DNA from 4 places in the Pandoraea thiooxydans genome. Region 3 is predicted to be linked to each of the others. Evidence: predicted binding sites of a transcription regulator. Region 3 holds the regulator's gene; each other region holds the start of a gene.

The links. The regulator FNR, encoded in region 3, switches genes on or off when oxygen is low (the NO sensors DNR and NnrR bind a similar motif). The targets are predictions, from matches to a motif close to TTGATNNNNATCAA.
Region 1: a site for FNR is predicted at 2,630-2,643, ahead of PATSB16_RS06775 (universal stress protein). Genes of this name have one in related genera too.
Region 2: a site for FNR is predicted at 2,276-2,289, ahead of PATSB16_RS04395 (universal stress protein). Genes of this name have one in related genera too.
Region 4: a site for FNR is predicted at 2,622-2,635, ahead of PATSB16_RS14275 (TraR/DksA family transcriptional regulator). Genes of this name have one in related genera too.

Annotation. Positions count from the first base shown of each region.
Region 1 covers NZ_CP014839.1:1,490,300-1,494,509, forward strand. The annotation lists gene PATSB16_RS06770 (cation-translocating P-type ATPase) at 1-1,596, shown strand, start outside; gene PATSB16_RS06775 (universal stress protein) at 1,610-2,557, opposite strand; gene PATSB16_RS06780 (sterol desaturase family protein) at 2,680-3,411, opposite strand; gene PATSB16_RS06785 (hypothetical protein) at 3,726-4,210, shown strand, end outside.
Region 2 covers NZ_CP014839.1:962,534-966,743, reverse strand. The annotation lists gene PATSB16_RS04415 (cryptochrome/photolyase family protein) at 1-531, shown strand, start outside; gene PATSB16_RS04410 (YXWGXW repeat-containing protein) at 565-882, opposite strand; gene hisN (histidinol-phosphatase) at 974-1,780, opposite strand; gene PATSB16_RS04400 (hypothetical protein) at 1,956-2,195, shown strand; gene PATSB16_RS04395 (universal stress protein) at 2,316-2,780, shown strand; gene PATSB16_RS04390 (cysteine dioxygenase family protein) at 2,862-3,449, opposite strand; gene istB (IS21-like element helper ATPase IstB) at 3,994-4,210, opposite strand, start outside.
Region 3 covers NZ_CP014839.1:2,334,668-2,338,877, forward strand. The annotation lists partial or broken gene scpB (SMC-Scp complex subunit ScpB) at 438-1,011, opposite strand; gene fnr (fumarate/nitrate reduction transcriptional regulator Fnr) at 1,382-2,134, shown strand; gene aptA (omega-aminotransferase AptA) at 2,280-3,617, shown strand; gene PATSB16_RS10735 (YybH family protein) at 3,640-4,071, shown strand; gene PATSB16_RS10740 (competence/damage-inducible protein A) at 4,085-4,210, opposite strand, start outside.
Region 4 covers NZ_CP014839.1:3,135,425-3,139,634, forward strand. The annotation lists gene PATSB16_RS14255 (cytochrome c oxidase assembly protein) at 1-658, opposite strand, end outside; gene PATSB16_RS14260 (copper chaperone PCu(A)C) at 661-1,104, opposite strand; gene PATSB16_RS14265 (SCO family protein) at 1,116-1,712, opposite strand; gene PATSB16_RS21015 (DUF2964 family protein) at 1,971-2,162, opposite strand; gene PATSB16_RS14275 (TraR/DksA family transcriptional regulator) at 2,182-2,559, opposite strand; gene PATSB16_RS14280 (carboxypeptidase-like regulatory domain-containing protein) at 2,769-3,305, shown strand; gene PATSB16_RS14285 (2-hydroxychromene-2-carboxylate isomerase) at 3,344-3,967, opposite strand.

The DNA of each region.
Region 1 (4,210 bases), 840 kb from region 3:
CGCCGGATTGCTGCCGAGGGCGTCCTCACGCGCCGCCTGAACGCGATCGAGACGCTTGGCGAGGTGTCGGTGCTGTGCGTCGACAAGACCGGCACGCTCACGCAAAACCGCATGGCGGTACGGGTCCTGTTCGCGCAAGGTCAGGAGCAAGTCGTCGACGACACGCTGCCCGAGCTTGGCGAGGCCTATCACGAGTTGCTCGAATATCTGGTGCTCGCCAGCGAGATCGAGCCGTTCGATCCGATGGAGCGCGCCTTTCAACGGGCCGGGCAACGGTACCTTGGCGGTACCGAGCATTTGCACGGAGATTGGGCGCTGGTTCAGGAATACGCCCTGAGCCCGGCCTTGCCTGCGATGTCGCACGGCTGGCACGCGCCGGACCTGAGCCATTATCCGGTCGCCTGCAAGGGCGCGCCCGAAGCCATTTGCGATTTATGCCACCTGGACGAGGCGCAAACCGCCGCGCTGCTTGAGCGTTCGGCGCAAATGGCCAGTCGCGGCTTGCGCGTGCTGGGGGTGGCCCGGGCGCTTCATCCGGGTAGCGAGTGGCCGGCCAGGCAGCACGATTTCGAATTTTCATTCGTCGGACTGGTGGGGCTGCTCGATCCAGTGCGCCCCGAGGCCGCCGAGGCGATTGCGGCGTGCCGCGCCGCAGGCATTCGGGTGGTGATGATCACCGGCGATTACCCGACCACGGCGCAAGCGATCGCGGCCGAAGTCGGTCTCGATGCGACGCGCGTAGTCAGCGGCGCCGCGCTGTCCGAAATGGACGACGCGCAGTTGGACCGGATCATCGACCGGGTTCAAATCTTCGCCCGCATTCAGCCGATGCAGAAACTGCGGCTGGTGGACGCGTTTCGGCGGCGCGGCGAGGTCGTCGCCATGACCGGCGACGGCGTCAACGATGCGCCGGCGCTCAAAGCTGCGCATATCGGCATCGCCATGGGCCAGCGGGGCGCCGAGGTGGCGCGCGAGGCGGCGTCGCTGGTGCTGCTGCGCGACGAATTCACGCCGATTGTCTCGGCCATCCGACTGGGCCGGCGCATCCATGCCAACCTGATGCGCGCCATCGGCTACACGGTGGCGGTTCATATTCCGATGATCGGTGCCACCATACTCCCGGTGCTGGCCGGGTGGCCACCGCTGCTGGCACCGGTGCATGTGGTCATGCTTCAGCTGATCATTGACCCGGTGTGCTCGATCGTCTTCGAGAACGAGCCGGAGCGGGCCGATACGATGCGCCAGGCGCCGCGTCGCCAGGGTGCGCGCCTGCTGTCCAATCGCACCCTGGTGCAGGCCGCGTTGGCCGGTACCCTGGCGACCCTGATCGTATTGGGGCTTTATGCAGGCCTGCTGAGCAACGCCGTCGAGCCCGCGCTGGCGCGCACCTGGGCGTTCGTCGCGTTGGTCGGCGGTAACGTCGCGCTGATTTTCTGGGCGCGCGGCGCGGTGCCGCGGCGGCGTGCTGCCGATGCGCGCCGCCTCAATCTCGCGTTGTGGGGGGTAACGAGCGCCGTGACGCTGGTCATGCTGCTCTTGCTGCTCAGCCCGGCGGTGGCCCGGCTCTTCAATCTGGTCGCGGCCCTGGCGCCGTGAAGGATCGCGTCTATCAGTCCTTGACAGGCACCAGCAGCAGCGGCACCGGCGTCAAATGAGCGACGCGGCTGGCCACACTGCCGAGCAGCCAGCGCGCGATACCGCGCCGGCCGTGCATGCCGAGCACCATCAGATCGGCCTGCCATTGCTGCGCGTCGCGCACGATCGCATGGGCGATATCGTCGTTGGTGGTCTCGGTGCTGATCATTGCCGTGTCGATGCCGCCGGGCGTGCCGGCCAGCAACTGCCGGGCGTTTTCGAGCGCTTGCTTGCCGTCGTCGACGAATGCCTCCTCCAGCATGTGAATCGGTACGAAGTCGGTCAGCCGCACGGCGCGATCGACCACATAAACGGTGCGCAAATCGGTCTGGCCGCTGGTGAGGCGGGCCGCCTGGCGCAATGCCTGGGTGGCGCCCTTGCTGCCGTCGATCGCGCACAGGATGCGGCGCGGCGCGGCCAGCGGCGACGCATCGTATTGGGCCGGAACAACCAGAATCGCACAGCCTGCCATATGAGCCAGAGGCTCCGAGACCGTACCCTCGACCCAACGCAACAGGCCATGATGCTGGCGCGCGCCGACCACCAGCAAGTCGGCATGCCACGCGCCGGCGGCTTTTGTCAGCGCGTGCACGACGTCGCCGCCCTGTTTGGACAGGTCGACAAGTTCGGTCTCGACAGTGCGGCCCTGCTGCGACAAAACGTCCTTGGCCTGATTGAGCGCATCGCCGGCGTCACGCAGCAGTTCGGCGCGCGCCGCGCTCAGCTCGTCGCCGACGAGCGGCGTGATCGGCAGCAGCACGCGGGGATTTTGCGCGACGCTCACCAGGCGGATGTGGGCCTCGGCTGGAAGTAAATGTTGGGTGTAGTTGACGGCATGCAACGATGCCAGCGACGCATCGACGGCGATCACCACCCGGTTGAAGGGAATTGCCGCATTGCTTGCCTGACTCGGGGCGCCCATGATCGTTCTCCGTGAGGGGGGGTCGACAACCGCATTAAAGTTAGCATACTGCGCCTGTCCGAGCCAGGTAGATTGATCCTGGTCATGGCGTGTGTGCGGCGTCGGAATGCGCCGTATCGAGCTCAATGCCATTGTTTCGCTGGTTGGATCAGCAACGCCGCCAGGCCTTGGGCCTGATCCTCGCGAAATATCGTCAGTCCCAGCGGCATGGTGTCCTGTGCCAGCTGTGGCTGCGGCAGGTAGCTGCCGAACAGGCGATCCCACCAGGAAATGTGGAAACCGTAATTCGTATCGTGCGCCTCGGGCCGCACCGAGTGGTGAATGCGGTGCATATCGGGCGTCACGAACACCCAGCGCAGCGCCGCGTCGAGCCGGGAAGACAGGCGCAGATTGGCATGCGTGATCAGCGAAAAACTGCTCAGCACGATTTCGAACGCCGCAACCGCCGCCGGGCTGGCGCCAAGCAGCAGCACCGCTACGATCTTGATGCCCATCGACAACAGGATCTCCAGCGGATGGAATCGCACGCCCGAGCTGACGTCGAGCGCGATATCCGTGTGATGCACGCGGTGCAGGCGCCACAGTATTTCGATCCGGTGCATCAGGCGGTGTTGCGTATAGATCGTCAGATCCAGCGCGACAAAAGCGATTGCCGCGGCGGCCCAGGGGGCAACGTGCAGTAGATGCAGCAGACCGAAGTCCTTTTGGCGTGCCCAAAACGCGGCGTCCACTGCGAGCCAGGGCAGCAGCAGGCGCAGGCACAGGACATTGATTGCTCCCAGGCCAAAATTAACCGGCCAGCGCCGTTGGCGCATCGGTGACGCAGCGTGTTGCGGCCAACGATATTCGGCCATGGCCAACAACGCCAATAAGGAAAGAAAAGTCAGGAGACGGACGGCGGCCTGGTTCATGATCGCATGGCTGGGTACGCGGGTAGGGCGCTGCAACGTTTGCAGGCCTTGGTGCATTAGTCGCCGGCCGGCTCTCAACATTACATGTATCGACGTTTTTATGTTGGCGCGTCAGACCCGGTACGGGGACTGCCGCCCGAGCCCGCCTGATTCGCGCCAGGCGCAATCAAACGTAATATTTTTGCGACCCGTTCGTCTTACTAAAGCGCGTTGTCGTAACGCAATCTCTTTCATTTCATCTTTTGCGGAGCATGGCCATGGCAAACCCGTTTGCCCGTTTGACCAAATCATTGATTGCACCGGCAATTACCCTGTTGGCTGCCGGCACAGCTTTTGCCGGCACCGGCCTCGCGCAGCCCGCTACGACGCTGCCCTTCGAGACGCATGCAGCGTTCTTCTCGCGCGAGACGCGTCAACCGAAGCCGCTCGATCCGCAAGTGTTCGTTCGGGCTCCGGGCGCGCCAGCGGCTGTGGGGCCGCAGGGCATCCGGCACGTGGCCGGCTACCGCAATGCCTTGCTGGCCGACAAGGCGACGCTACCGGTGTTTTCCGCGGACGGCCGCGCGCTGGGCTTCGATCTGGGGCAATGGCTCGGAGCCCGCGGCGAGGTGGTGCTAATGCCGCTGCCGTCCGGTGGGGAGAAAGTCATCGCGGTCTTCGCTGGCTTGAAGCCGGGGGGCGTCTACAGCCTGTTCGAGAATCATTTCGATCAAAAGCCGATTGGCTTCACGCCACTCGATGG
Region 2 (4,210 bases), 1.4 Mb from region 3:
GCGATGCCCTGGCGTACCGACCCGGCTGCATTGCGGGCCTGGCAGCAGGGTCGCACCGGCTATCCGTTGGTGGATGCCGGCATGCGCGAACTGTGGACCACCGGGTGGATGCACAACCGCGTGCGCATGGTGTGCGCGTCGTTTCTTGCCAAGCATCTGCTGCTCGACTGGCGCGACGGAGAGGCGTGGTTCTGGGATACGCTGGTGGATGCCGATCCGGCCAGCAATCCGTCGAGTTGGCAATGGGTGGCGGGCTCCGGCGTCGACGCGGCGCCGTATTTCCGCATTTTCAATCCGGTGCTGCAAGCGGAGAAATTCGATCCGCAGGCGGTGTATGTGAAACGCTGGGTGCCGGAGTTGGACGGCTTACCGACCTCTGTCGTGCATCATCCGTGGGAGGCTTCGCCAGCGCAGCGCGAAGCAGCCGGGTTGACGCTCGGCCAGACCTACCCCGCGCCAATCGTGGCGCATCAGGCAGCGCGCGAGCGCGCTCTGGATGCGCTCAAGCTGACGACAAGCCCTTCTCCGTAAGGCGCGCGCGGTAGTCTCGTCGGCAGCGCCTCGCTAGCGACGCCAGTCACCTGGAGAGAATCGCCACTCGCGTCCGTCGCGTACCCAGTGCGGCGGCTGGTAGCGGTAACCGCGGCGCGCGCGCACCCATTGTCCGTTGACCCAGATGTGGCGATGACCGGTCCAGCGCCAGTAGCCGGGCGACCAGACATAGCCGCGACGCGGCGGCGGCATCCGTTCGTAGACGGGCGGCGGCGGCGCCCGGTCGATCATCACGGTTACGTTCGCCTGCGGTCGCGCCGACGACGCCGGCGAGAACAGCGCGGCAGCCAACGAGATGGCTGCCGCCATGAAAAACCAGGTGACGTTCATGCGAATTCCTTCTGCGGTGCGAATGCGTTTCATGTTAAGGGCTGGCGCTTGCACGTGCTGTAAGGATTTGTGCGTCGATTGTTACAAACGCTTACCCGGGTGGGGCCGCGCGAATCACATCCAGGGCCTGCCGATGGAGTTCCGGGTTCGCCGCGGCCAGCACCCGCGAGCCGGAGCTCAACGTCAAGGCGCGGCCCTGCCAATCGGTGATGACGCCCCCCGCACCTTCGATGACCGGCGCGAGCGCCAGGTAGTCATAGGGCTGCAAGCCTGCCTCCATGACGAGATCGACATGCCCGGCGGCCAATAGCGCATAGCTGTAGCAGTCGCCGCCGAAACGGCGCATGCCGACGCGACGGCTCAGCGCATCGAACACGGCGAGTTCGGCCGCGTCGAAGATGTCAGGCGTGGTGGCATAGAGCGTGGCATCGGACAGGTTGCCGCGGGCACCGGTATGGCACGGTTCGCCGTTCAGGTGCGTACCGAGGCCGCGCACGCCAACCCAGCACTCGTTCAACACCGGCACGTCGATCACGCCGAGCACGGGCGCGCCATGGTGCAGCAGCGCCAGCAGCGTGCCCCACAGCGGATATCCGGAGATGAAGCTGCGTGTGCCGTCGATCGGATCGATCGACCAGACGTATTCGGCCTCGCCGTGCGCCAGGCCGAATTCCTCGCCCAGGATGCCGTGCAGCGGAAAGCGTTCGGCGATGCGCTGGCGCAGCGCTTGTTCGATCTCGCGGTCGGCGATGGTGACCGGGCTCAGATCGGCTTTGGATTCGATTTCCAGCGGGTGGCGAAACCACCGCCGTGAAATGGGGCGTACCGCCTGAGCGAGCTCGACCGCAAAAGCGGCGAGCGCTTCCGGCGTGGGTGAAGTCGTCGGCGAGGGGTGCACTGAATGCCTCCATAAAGCGCCCAGCAGGACGGCAGAGCCGCGCCAAGCGGCGCCAGCAGGGCATCAACCGCTACTGTAGCGCGGCCCGCCCTTCTTTGCATCGGGCTCGCCGCGCAAGCGCGTGGCGCCGCGCTATACTCCCGGCATCTGGATTTCCTCGACACACTCTCTCGTCATGAAAACTGCCATCTGCGTGAGCGCGCTTGTCTTGACTGCCTGCAGTTCGGCTCCGCCGTTATTCACATCCGACAATCGGCCGACCAACCTGATCTCCTGTCCGGGCAGTTCATGGGACTTATGCCGGTTGCGCGCGGCCAAGCAATGCGGTCCGGCCGGCTTCGACGTGATCCAGCGCAACGATGACGACGATGCCACGCGCTCGATGCTGATCGCGTGCAAGGCGGCGCCGAATTGAGTCGCGCTGATTAATTTGCACTGCTGATGACGATACCGCCCGCCGGTGCGACAATGGCGGGGTAGTCATGACGAACGGCGTTGATCCTCGTAAAGCGCCCTCCCATCGAGAGAACATCCTATGTACGAACGCATCCTGGTTGCCGTCGACGGCAGCACGCCGTCGCAACGCGCGCTTGACGAGGCCGTCAAGCTGGTCGGTCTCACACAAGGCAAGATCCATCTGGTGTCCGTCGTGCCGCCGATGCTCGACCCGTCGGCCGCCGGCGCCTATGCCGGCTTTGTACCGGTCGATACTCAAGCCGTCCTGGAGAAGGACGCCGATGACATCCTGCAGGCGGCGCTGGCACCGTTGCAGGCCAAGGGTGTCGCCGCCGACATCAAGCGGCTCGATCTCGATGTCGGAGCGCAAACCATCGCCGAGGCCATCCTCGCCGAGGCAACCGCCTGGAAAGCCGATGTGGTGGTGCTGGGCACGCACGGCCGGCGCGGCGTGACCCGTCTGCTGCTGGGCAGCGTGGCGGAAGCGCTGCTGCGCATCTCGACCTTGCCGCTGCTGCTGGTGAAGTCTCCCGAGACGACGTGAGGCCACGGCGCCAGCCGGCGCCCTGCTACGTCGCACACTGTGACGGTAATGCAATCGTGAAAGCGGCCAGACCGGCTCACCTCATGCGTTGAGGCTCCAGATATTGGGCAAGACGGCGTTCGAATAGCCGGAGACGAAGCTTTTGCGGCCGCCTTCTGGCAGATAGACCGATCGCCGGACGCCGCCGATGTTGGCGCCATAGACGTGGATGCTGATCGATGCGCGGTCATCGAAAGCGTTGCGTACCTGATGGACGTCGCCGACCGTCGGCGAAACGACTTCGACCTGCCCCGGCTCCAGCAACTTGGCCGGGCCCTGCACGATAGGCCGATCGCCAGGCGCCAGGCGATAGGGCTGCGAATATTCGGCGCCTCGCAGCAATCCTATGATTCCCCACACGGTGTGATCGTGGATCGGCGTCGACTGTCCGGGGCCCCACACAAAGCTGACGATCGAGAAACGCTGCTCGGAATCGGCGTGCAGCAGATATTGGGTGTAGCGGGCCGGATCCGGCTGAGCATATTCAGCCGGCAGCCAATCGTCGACCGACACCAGGCCGGCCAAAAGCGGTTCGCCTTCGCGCAGCAAGTCTGCCTCGCTGGGCCGAGCTGCCACCAACGCCCCGAAGGCCGTTACAAATTCACGAAGACGTGCGAAATTCGGATTCATCAACGGTCGACCTCATGCCAAACGAATATTGTGGGGTTGCTGGCCATTGTGCATTGCCCAGCCAGCCGGCAGTGCTGCAATGCGTTACAGGCGGCAATATAGGCGCTGACCGGCTCAATTGTTGCAATAGAGCAACACCTCTATTAAGAGCTATCCCTGATAGGGATTTCCCTGATATTATTCACCTGTCTCCTCCACCTCCTCCTGGTGGATTTTATGGCCAGCAGATTGCTGGCCATTTTTTTTGCTCGTCGTTTAAGGCGGATTTCGATTTCCGCCGCGATAAATCACATGCTCGACAGCCTCGCGCTACCGCGCTTTGCTGCTAGCCGGCCGACATCTTCCGCCGGGTAGATACTCACCGGCACACACGCTCCCGTGACGAATCGAGGAGGTTTTCGCTAACTCAATACGGCTGCGCGTGCGCTGTTAAACTCATTTTTGTCAACGGCCATAATGCGAATGGTAATCACGAATGGCGCGCATAATGGAAAAAATGCAGCACTGTCAAACGCAAAGTAAATCTGAGCCACTAGGCGGCGGTTTACGCGACCGAATTCTGAGCCACTGGCTTACCTGGTTTGCCCAGGAATCCTGCTTTCTTCTGCTTCCTTAGCCTGTAACTGTCACCCTTGATCTGCACGATGTGAGCGTGATGCAAGATGCGGTCGAGCATTGCCGCAGTCAGCGTCGGGTTATCGCCAAAGGTGTCGCCCCATTGTGCAAACGGAAGATTGCTGGTCAGGATCATCGAACCGCCT
Region 3 (4,210 bases):
TCCTTGGACTCTTCGCTGTGCTTCAAAACAACCTCAAAGAAAAAGAGCCGCCGCGGGCATACGCCGCGCACAGGCAACTCATGCAAATAGGCAGGCCGGCGGGGCCATTGGTGCGGCGCCCTCGTCGTCCATCGCAACTACGATCGTCCGGGTTCACGTCCCGGCAATCAGATCAGCGCCATCATCGGCCGCCGACACGGAGGCGTCGGGATCCGCAGACACCAACGCCTGATCCGACGGCGATGCCACCGTGGCCGGATCACCTGCCAGCGCCGTCTGCTCGTCGAGGCTCTGCGCATTGCCGGCGGACGCCACGCTCGCCGCATCGGCATGCGGGTCTGTTTCATCATGCGGGCCATCGAGAGGCGCCGGCGGCGCGTCATCGGCGTCACCTACCGAAGACTCCGGTTCGCCAGACGCGGCAACCGCGACGGCCTCGCCCGCGCCATCGTCAAACACGATATTTTGCTGCGCCAGCAAATCAATCTGCGACTGCGCCGCGGGATCCTCGAGTGGAGGTAGGGCGTCGAGCGCCTGCAAGCCAAGATCGTCGAGAAACTGCTTGGTCGTCGCATACAGCGCCGGACGGCCAGGCACGTCGCGATGCCCAATGACGTCAATCCAGCCGCGCTCTTCGAGTTGCTTGATGATCTGGGTGTTGACGGTCACGCCGCGAATTTCCTCGATATCGCCACGCGTCACCGGTTGCCGGTAGGCAATGATTGCCAGCGTCTCGAGCACCGCGCGCGAGTACTTCGGCGGCTTTTCCGGGTTGAGTCGATCCAGATATTCACGCATCCTGGGCCGGCTCTGTAACCGCCAGCCAGACGCCAGCGCCACCAACTGCACGCCCCGTCCCTCCCATTCGCCGCGCATTTCCTCGAGCAGGGCGCGCACGACTCCCGCCGAAACGTCTTCGGCAAATAGCTTGCACAAATCGCCGACTTTTAGCGGCTCTTGGGCACAAATCAACGCTGTCTCGAGGACGATTTTCGCCTCTTGAGTATTCATGCGGCTATGCAGTGCCGGGGATTTTGCAACCCGGTCTCAGGAATAAATTGAGTGCTGGAACAACACAAGAGCGCGCCCGATGATTGTGATCGGTCGAGGAGACGGCAGCGCAACCCGGTTATATCGAATGCTTACTAGGTTGCCTGGAGATTTTCAGGAAGAAACATCTCGCCACCCAGTTCGGGGTCAATTATTACGCAAAGCGATTCGCCCGTAAAGTCGTTTCCCATCCGATTACCGCAGAATTACTATGTCGCCCCCCCTCGCAAGAAGAGCAGGCGCTGCCGGCATGTCCGGCAGCGGGCCAAGTGAGGCGGTACCCTGTCACCGGGCCTCGTGCTAAAATCGTACGCTAAGTTCAGAGGGAACCATGACAACGCAATCCGGCCCGACATCCCCGCCGCCCCGTTGTTCAGCCTGCTCTCTCAGCCAATTCTGCTTGCCTGTGGGCATCCCCCAAAATGAATTGACCCGGCTCGACCAACTGGTAGCGGAGCGCATCCGATTGAAAAAAGGCGATGCGCTCTATCTCTATGGCGACCCGCTGCGGGCCATTTTTGGCGTGCGCTTCGGATCGCTCAAGAGCTATATCGATTCCGAAGATGGCCGCGAGCAAGTCGTCGGCCTGCATATCCAAGGCGAATTGCTCGGCCTCGATGCCATCGCCGACGAGCGTCACGCCTCGACCGCCGTGGCCCTGGAGGACAGCGAGGTCTGCGTGGTGCGCTTTGCCGAACTCGAAAAGCTGTCGGCCCAGGTGCCGTCGCTGCAACGGCAACTGCACCGTCTGTTGAGTCTCGAGATCCGCAACGACCATCGCATGCTCCTGTCGCTGGGCACCATGCGGGCCGAGCAGCGTCTGGCCGTGTTCCTGCTCAATCTTTCCGAGCGGCTGTCGATGCGCGGTTACGCCGCCAACGAGTTCGTGCTGCGTATGAGCCGCGAGGAAATCGGCAGCTACCTCGGGCTGACGCTGGAAACCGTCAGCCGGCTGTTCTCCCGCCTGCAACAAAGCGGCGTTTTGTCGATCAAGCAGCGCCGCCTGAAAGTCACCGATCCCGACGCCTTGCGGCATTTGGCCGGCGAAAGCTGCCAGGCGCCAGCGATCTCGCGTCCCCGCTGAACGGGCCAATACGCGCGGCCGATCGCCCGCGTCGACGCGCCGAAAAGGCGGCACCGCGGCGCGCTTGGCCGAACATCTCGCGCCAATCGACAAAGGCACCAAAACTCACTATATTTCAATCCATCCCTATTCGCCGGAGCCAGACATGGCGGCGCTGTCCAACACCCTGAAGCTTGACCGGGACGAACTGGATACCTACTGGATGCCTTTCACGGCCAACCGCCAGTTCAAGGCTGCGCCGCGCCTTATCGCTTCAGCCGAAGGGATGTACTACACGGATGTCGACGGCCGCCGGCTGCTCGATGGGATCGCCGGGATGTGGTGCTGTAATGCCGGCCACAACCGCAAGCCGATCGTCGAGGCGATCCAGCGGCAAGCCGCCGTCCTCGATTTCTCCCCGCCGTTTCAGGTTGGGCAGCCTTTGCCCTTCGAACTGGCCAACCGGTTGGCCGGGTTGGCACCGGCGTCGCTAAATCGCGTCTTCTTCACGAATTCCGGATCCGAATCGGTCGATACAGCGCTCAAAATCGCCATCGCGTATCAGCGCCAGCGCGGGCAAGGCACCCGCACGCGGCTCATTGGCCGCGAGCGCGCTTACCATGGCGTCGGCTTTGGCGGCATCTCGGTAGGCGGCATCGGCGCCAACCGCCGACTGTTCGGGCCGCTGCTGCCGGGTATCGACCACCTCCCCCACACTCATGACCTGGCGCACAATGCGTTCAGCCGCGGGCAGCCGGCCTGGGGAGCGCATCTGGCTGACGACCTCGAGCGGCTGGTGCAGTTGCACGACGCATCGACGATTGCAGCAGTCATCGTCGAACCGGTGGCCGGCTCGACCGGCGTGCTGGTGCCGCCCAAAGGTTATCTCGAGCGTTTGCGCGAGATAACCCACAAATATGGCATCGTGTTGATTTTCGACGAAGTCATCACCGCCTTCGGCAGACTGGGCGGGTCATTCGCCGCGGGCGTGCTGGGCGTCGAGCCGGACATCATCACCACCGCCAAGGGGCTCACCAGCGGCACAGTGCCGATGGGCGCGGTGTTGGTGCGCGAGGAAATATACGACGCGTTCATGACCGGCCCGGAAAATGCCATCGAACTGACGCACGGGTACACCTACTCGGCCCACCCGCTGGCATGCGCCGCCGCGCTTGCCACGCTCGATCTCTACCGCGATGAAGCGCTCTTCGAGCGCGCTGCATCGCTGGCGGGCTATTGGGAAGACAGATTGCACGCCTTGCGGGAAGCCCGACACGTGGCCGACCTGCGCAACATCGGCCTGATCGGGGCGATCGAGTTGCAGCCGCGCGAGGGTGCACCGGGCGCCCGTGCTTTCGACGTATTCCTCAACTGCTGGGAGCGCGGCTTGATGATCCGCACCACTGGCGACGTCATTGCACTGTCACCGTCGCTCATCATCGAACGCGGGCAAATCGACGAATTGTTCTCAATCGTCGCCGACGCTCTGGCATCGACCGACTGATCGCCACACACCGGGAAGCGGCATGGCTACCTCTTTTTTCCTCACTCCTGACGATGCCGAACAGGCATTTTACGAAGCGCTCAATCGCGGCGACGTCGACGCGTTGATGGAAGTCTGGTCGGAGGACGAGGACGTCGTATGCATTCATCCCGCTGGTCCGCGCGTGGTCGGCGTCGGGGCCGTGCGCAGCAGCTGGGAGCAAATCCTGGCGCACGGCAGCCTTGATATCACGGTCACGCACCGGCAGGTCGCGCGCAATCCGTTATGCGCGATTCACAGCGTTATCGAGCAATTGCTGGTCGAGCACGGACCTCAGCCTCGCTACGCATTCGTGGTCGCCACCAACATCTATCTGAAGGAAGCCGACGGCTGGCGGCTCGTGCTGCATCACGCCAGCCCCGCGCTCGGTCACGAGGGCAGCCAGATCGAAACGCACGGACATGTCTTTCATTGATCCGTGACGACCGTCACGATGCGGCCGGTTCGACAATTTCTCCACCCAGCGCCTCGACCCCTTTTCGCAACGCCTCGAAAGCGCCATCGAGCAGCGCCGGATCGCCCTTGACACCCAGGTCGATGTGCCGGCGGGCATA
Region 4 (4,210 bases), 800 kb from region 3:
AGTAGACGGTATAAAAATCGCGCGACGACAGGCCGATCACCGCCCCCAGAATGATCTGCGGCGGAATCACGCCGATCGTCAGGAGAATGCGCACGCCCGGCGCCAGGCGCGCCGGCGGGGCCGGACGATGGTCGAGCACCAGCCACCAGAACATCAGGCCGTCGAGCGCCATGCCCCAGTTCATGATGCGATACAGCCGCACGTCGAGCATCGCGTCGAAATGTACCGCAGGGATCAGCCAGAAATAAATCAGGCCGACGAACAGAAAGGCGGCCACCGCCGGATGCAGCAGCACGTCGAGTGTTTTGCGCACCGGCGCCCAATCGAGCGTGGGCCGCAGCCAGCGCCGGCGCCAGGCAAGCGGCACCCCGGCATACAGGGTGGTGCCGGGATAACTCAGGACGATCAGGAAAGGCCCGAGGTGATGCAGCATCAGATGCTGGATTCGATGCACGAAGAAGGCGTGCTCGGCGTAATAATCGAGCCGCGTGTGCAGCGCGGCATACAGCAGCGCCAGTCCGCTCCAGAAGGCGATCTGGCGCGCCACGGAGGTGCGCCGCACGCGGCAGCCCCGCAGGTAGAGAAGCGCGCTCGTCGCGATGGACAGCACCACCGTCGGCGAAGGCTCCCACGGCACGAGCCATCCGAGCAGCGACACGATCAGTTCACTTGGTTCGCAGGCCGGACCTTCAGTTGCGTGTGCAGCAACGCCCCGTCGGAGAACTGCAACGTCACCGCGACGTTGTCACCCGGCGCCACCGGACGCTTGGCCTGCATCAGCATCAGATGATAATCCCCCGGCGAGAGCGCCGCCTGACCATGGGCGGGTACCGTCATCCGGTCGACTGGCTCCATCCGGGTCGTGCCGCCCGAGGATGTGGTTCGGTGCAGCATCACGTCGGCATAGTCGGGGCTGCTGGCCTTGACCAGAGCCACCGGTTCGTTACCTCGGTTGACGATGGTCAGATAGCCGGCGGCGGGCAATCCGCCCGGCAGCCAGCGAACCCAGCCGTGCTGCACCTCGAGCGATGCATTGCCGGCGGCCGAGGCGGAAAAAGCGATCGCCAGGCCCGCGACCGCCAACAGACATCTCAATTTTTTCATGATGTTTCGCCTCAGGAGTTGGAATCCAGGAGCTGCCGGATATCGTGCGTCATCGCGTCGATGGAGTCGTCCGGCGTGGCCAGCAAGCGAGCGCGTCCGCTCGCATCGAAAATATACACGGCCGAGCTGTGCGTGACCTCGTAATTACCATTGGCACCGGGCTTTTCGGCCTCGTAGGCCACGCGATAGCGCCGGGCGACGGTGGCGAGTTCGTTGTTGCTGCCAGTCAGGCCGACCGCGCGCGGCGAGAAGGCGGTGACATATTCGTGCAGCAGCGCTGGCGTATCGCGGGCCGGATCGACGCTGACGAAGAGAATGCGCACGTGATCGGCCGCCGCGCCCAGCTTCTGCATCACCGCCGCCAGGTGCGCCATGGTGGTCGGGCAGACGTCGGGACAGTGCGTGTAGCCGAAATACAGCAACACCACGTCGCCGCGATAATCCTTGGCACTGACCGCGCGCCCCTGATCGGAAGTCAGCGAAAACTGGAGATCCGGCAGATGCCCGGTCACGTCGGTCAGCGACCACTGTTGGGGTTTGCTGCCGCAGCCTGCCAGAAGCAATGCGCACAGCAGCAGCAGGCGCGTCGATTTCCTGAAATATGCCATGACCACCGGCCGAGTCTCCTGCAAATGAATGGGGGCAACTGCGAAGGCATCTGCGCTGTCGCAGGCATTTGCCGGCGGGTCGCTCGCGCGTACGGCGGACCACGCCAGCAGGCTCGGGAGCTCGGTATGGTGTTTTACCCGTCGAGCCTCCTGCCCGCGCCGGCATCGACCGGAGCGTAACACAGTGGGGAAAATTCTAGCGGATTTGTCTTGCCGTGCGCATGCCGGGCGCTTATCGCCGGTATTACGGCATGGCGCTCAGCGGTGCTTCCTGAATGGCGCATTGAGCAGCAACACCACGGCCGATGCGCCGATCACGATGGTCGTGATTCCGCCATTGACGATTGGCCGCTCCTGCCGCAGCAGGCCATAGATTGCCACCGCAACGCCAGCCAGCGACACGAACACGGCAATAATCGCCAAAAAGATGAAAAACTCGCCTCGTCTCACGATCTCCTCCCTGGCAACGCTAGGAAGCCGCTTCGGGCGCGAACAGACGTTCATGATGGCGCTGGCACGCCGTGCAGCGCTTGGCCGTCGGATAGGCCTCGAGCCTCGCGTAGTCGATCTCGCTGCCGCAGTCGACACACACGCCATAGACGCCGGCTTTGATCCGCTCGCGCGCCGCGGCGACATCGCGCAGTTGTGCCAGATGGCGTTGCAACATCGCCTCGCCCATCGCCTTGGTTTCAGTGTCGAACGCCACGTCGGCCTCGTCCTCGACCTCCCCGACCGGCAAATCGCGCGACGCACGCTCGGCACTCTCCAACTCCGTGGCGATACGCGCCTCGGCCTCGTCGAGGTGCTTCGCCAGTGCCGCGATCGCTTGTTCGCTCAGGTGGTCCATATTGCCTCCCTCGGCATCCGGGTCAATTTGTATTTATTGTGGACGGCCGGGCCGATCGCCCCTTGACGTGCGTCAAGAATCCCCCGAAACGAACGGTCACACTGCTGGGTGTCGGCGCACGCGCCCGGGCTGCAAGCGGCACCTGCCGCAAGGCACCATGGCACCGGGGCACCGGCATGGTTTGCTGGCAGATTTTTACGGGAGTTGCGATGTCTTACGCGAAAAACATAGCGGCCACACTGGCCGTGTCACTCGCCCTGGCCGGCGCCGCGGCGGCGCAGGCTCCCCTGCCAGGCGAGCTGTCGCCTCAGCGGGCGGGATCTGTCGCTTATCTGAGTGGCGGGGTCGGTGAAGACGAAGTCCAGGCAATGCGTGCAGCGGCACCGCAATACTCGCTGCGCATGACCTTCGCGCAGGCAGGCGGCGCCTATCTGGCCGACGTCCATGTCAGGATCGAGCGGGCCGACGGCGCCGTAGTGCTGTCGACCATCACGACCGGGCCGTTCCTGTATGTCGAACTGCCGCCGGGGACCTACCGGGTCCGGGCGCGCTACGAAGGTGCGGCGCAGGAACGTAACGTCACCATCGCGCGGCAAGGCAGCGCGAGCCCGGTGTTCGTCTGGGCCGGCGGCGAAACCGATGCGGCCAGTCCTGCCGGCACGCCGGACACCCGTCATGCAAGGCCATGCGCCGCGGAGCCCTGTGAGCGGCCTCACCGGCCCCATCGACTCCATCGGCCGCGCTAAGCCGGAACGCCAATCCTGAGCCAGGCCATTGGCGGGCATCAGCGCGGTGCGTACACGGCAAAATCCAACGCATCGTCGAGGCGGTCGTTGCCCCAGAACATTTCACTACCGACAAAAAACGTGGGCGCCCCAAAAATGCCGCGGCGGCGCGCTTCGTCGGTTTGCTCACGCAAGCGCTGCTTGTTGCCTTCCGCCTGCGCGGCGCGCAGCAGGTCTTGGGCCGGCAGGCCAAGGTCCGCCAGCACCTCGCTCACCGCTTCGGGCGCATCGATATCACGATCCTCGACGAAATTGCGCTGCATCATGCGCTGGCTGTATGCCTCGATCCAGGGCGTTTCGGCGCCAAGCAACGCGACCCGGACCGGCAGAACCGATCGCCGCGGAAACTGGCTCGGCTGCTTCCACGGCAAGCCGTACTTGGCACATTGGCGAGCCATGTCGCGCCAGACGTAGATGCCTTTTTCCTTTTGCAGCACGAACGGCGAACTGTTCCAGCCAAACCCCTGGAAGATCGGCCCCAGCAGAAACGGTTTCCATGCCACCGTCACGCCCCGCTGCCGTGCCAGATCGCCAATGCGCATGACACTCAGGTAACTGTAGTTGCTGCCGAATTCGAACCAGAATTCAAGGGTGGGCAATGAGACTGGCGCTGCGAGGGTCATGGAGCCTCCTGGCGGCTGGCGAATACGGCGAGTGCGTTCCATTCAAACGCAACCCGGCCGGTGCGGTTCAAACACACAGCCGGCATGTGCGCCTCACGTTGGCGCCACGGCGGCGTACGCCATCATACCCTTGGTCTCCCGCGTCGCAGAGAACGCAACGGCTGACGCGCGATCGGCCCCGCAGCGAGCCGGTCATGCTCGCGCAACCCCATAGCCGTGGCTGAGGAATACGGCAAGCGCCTG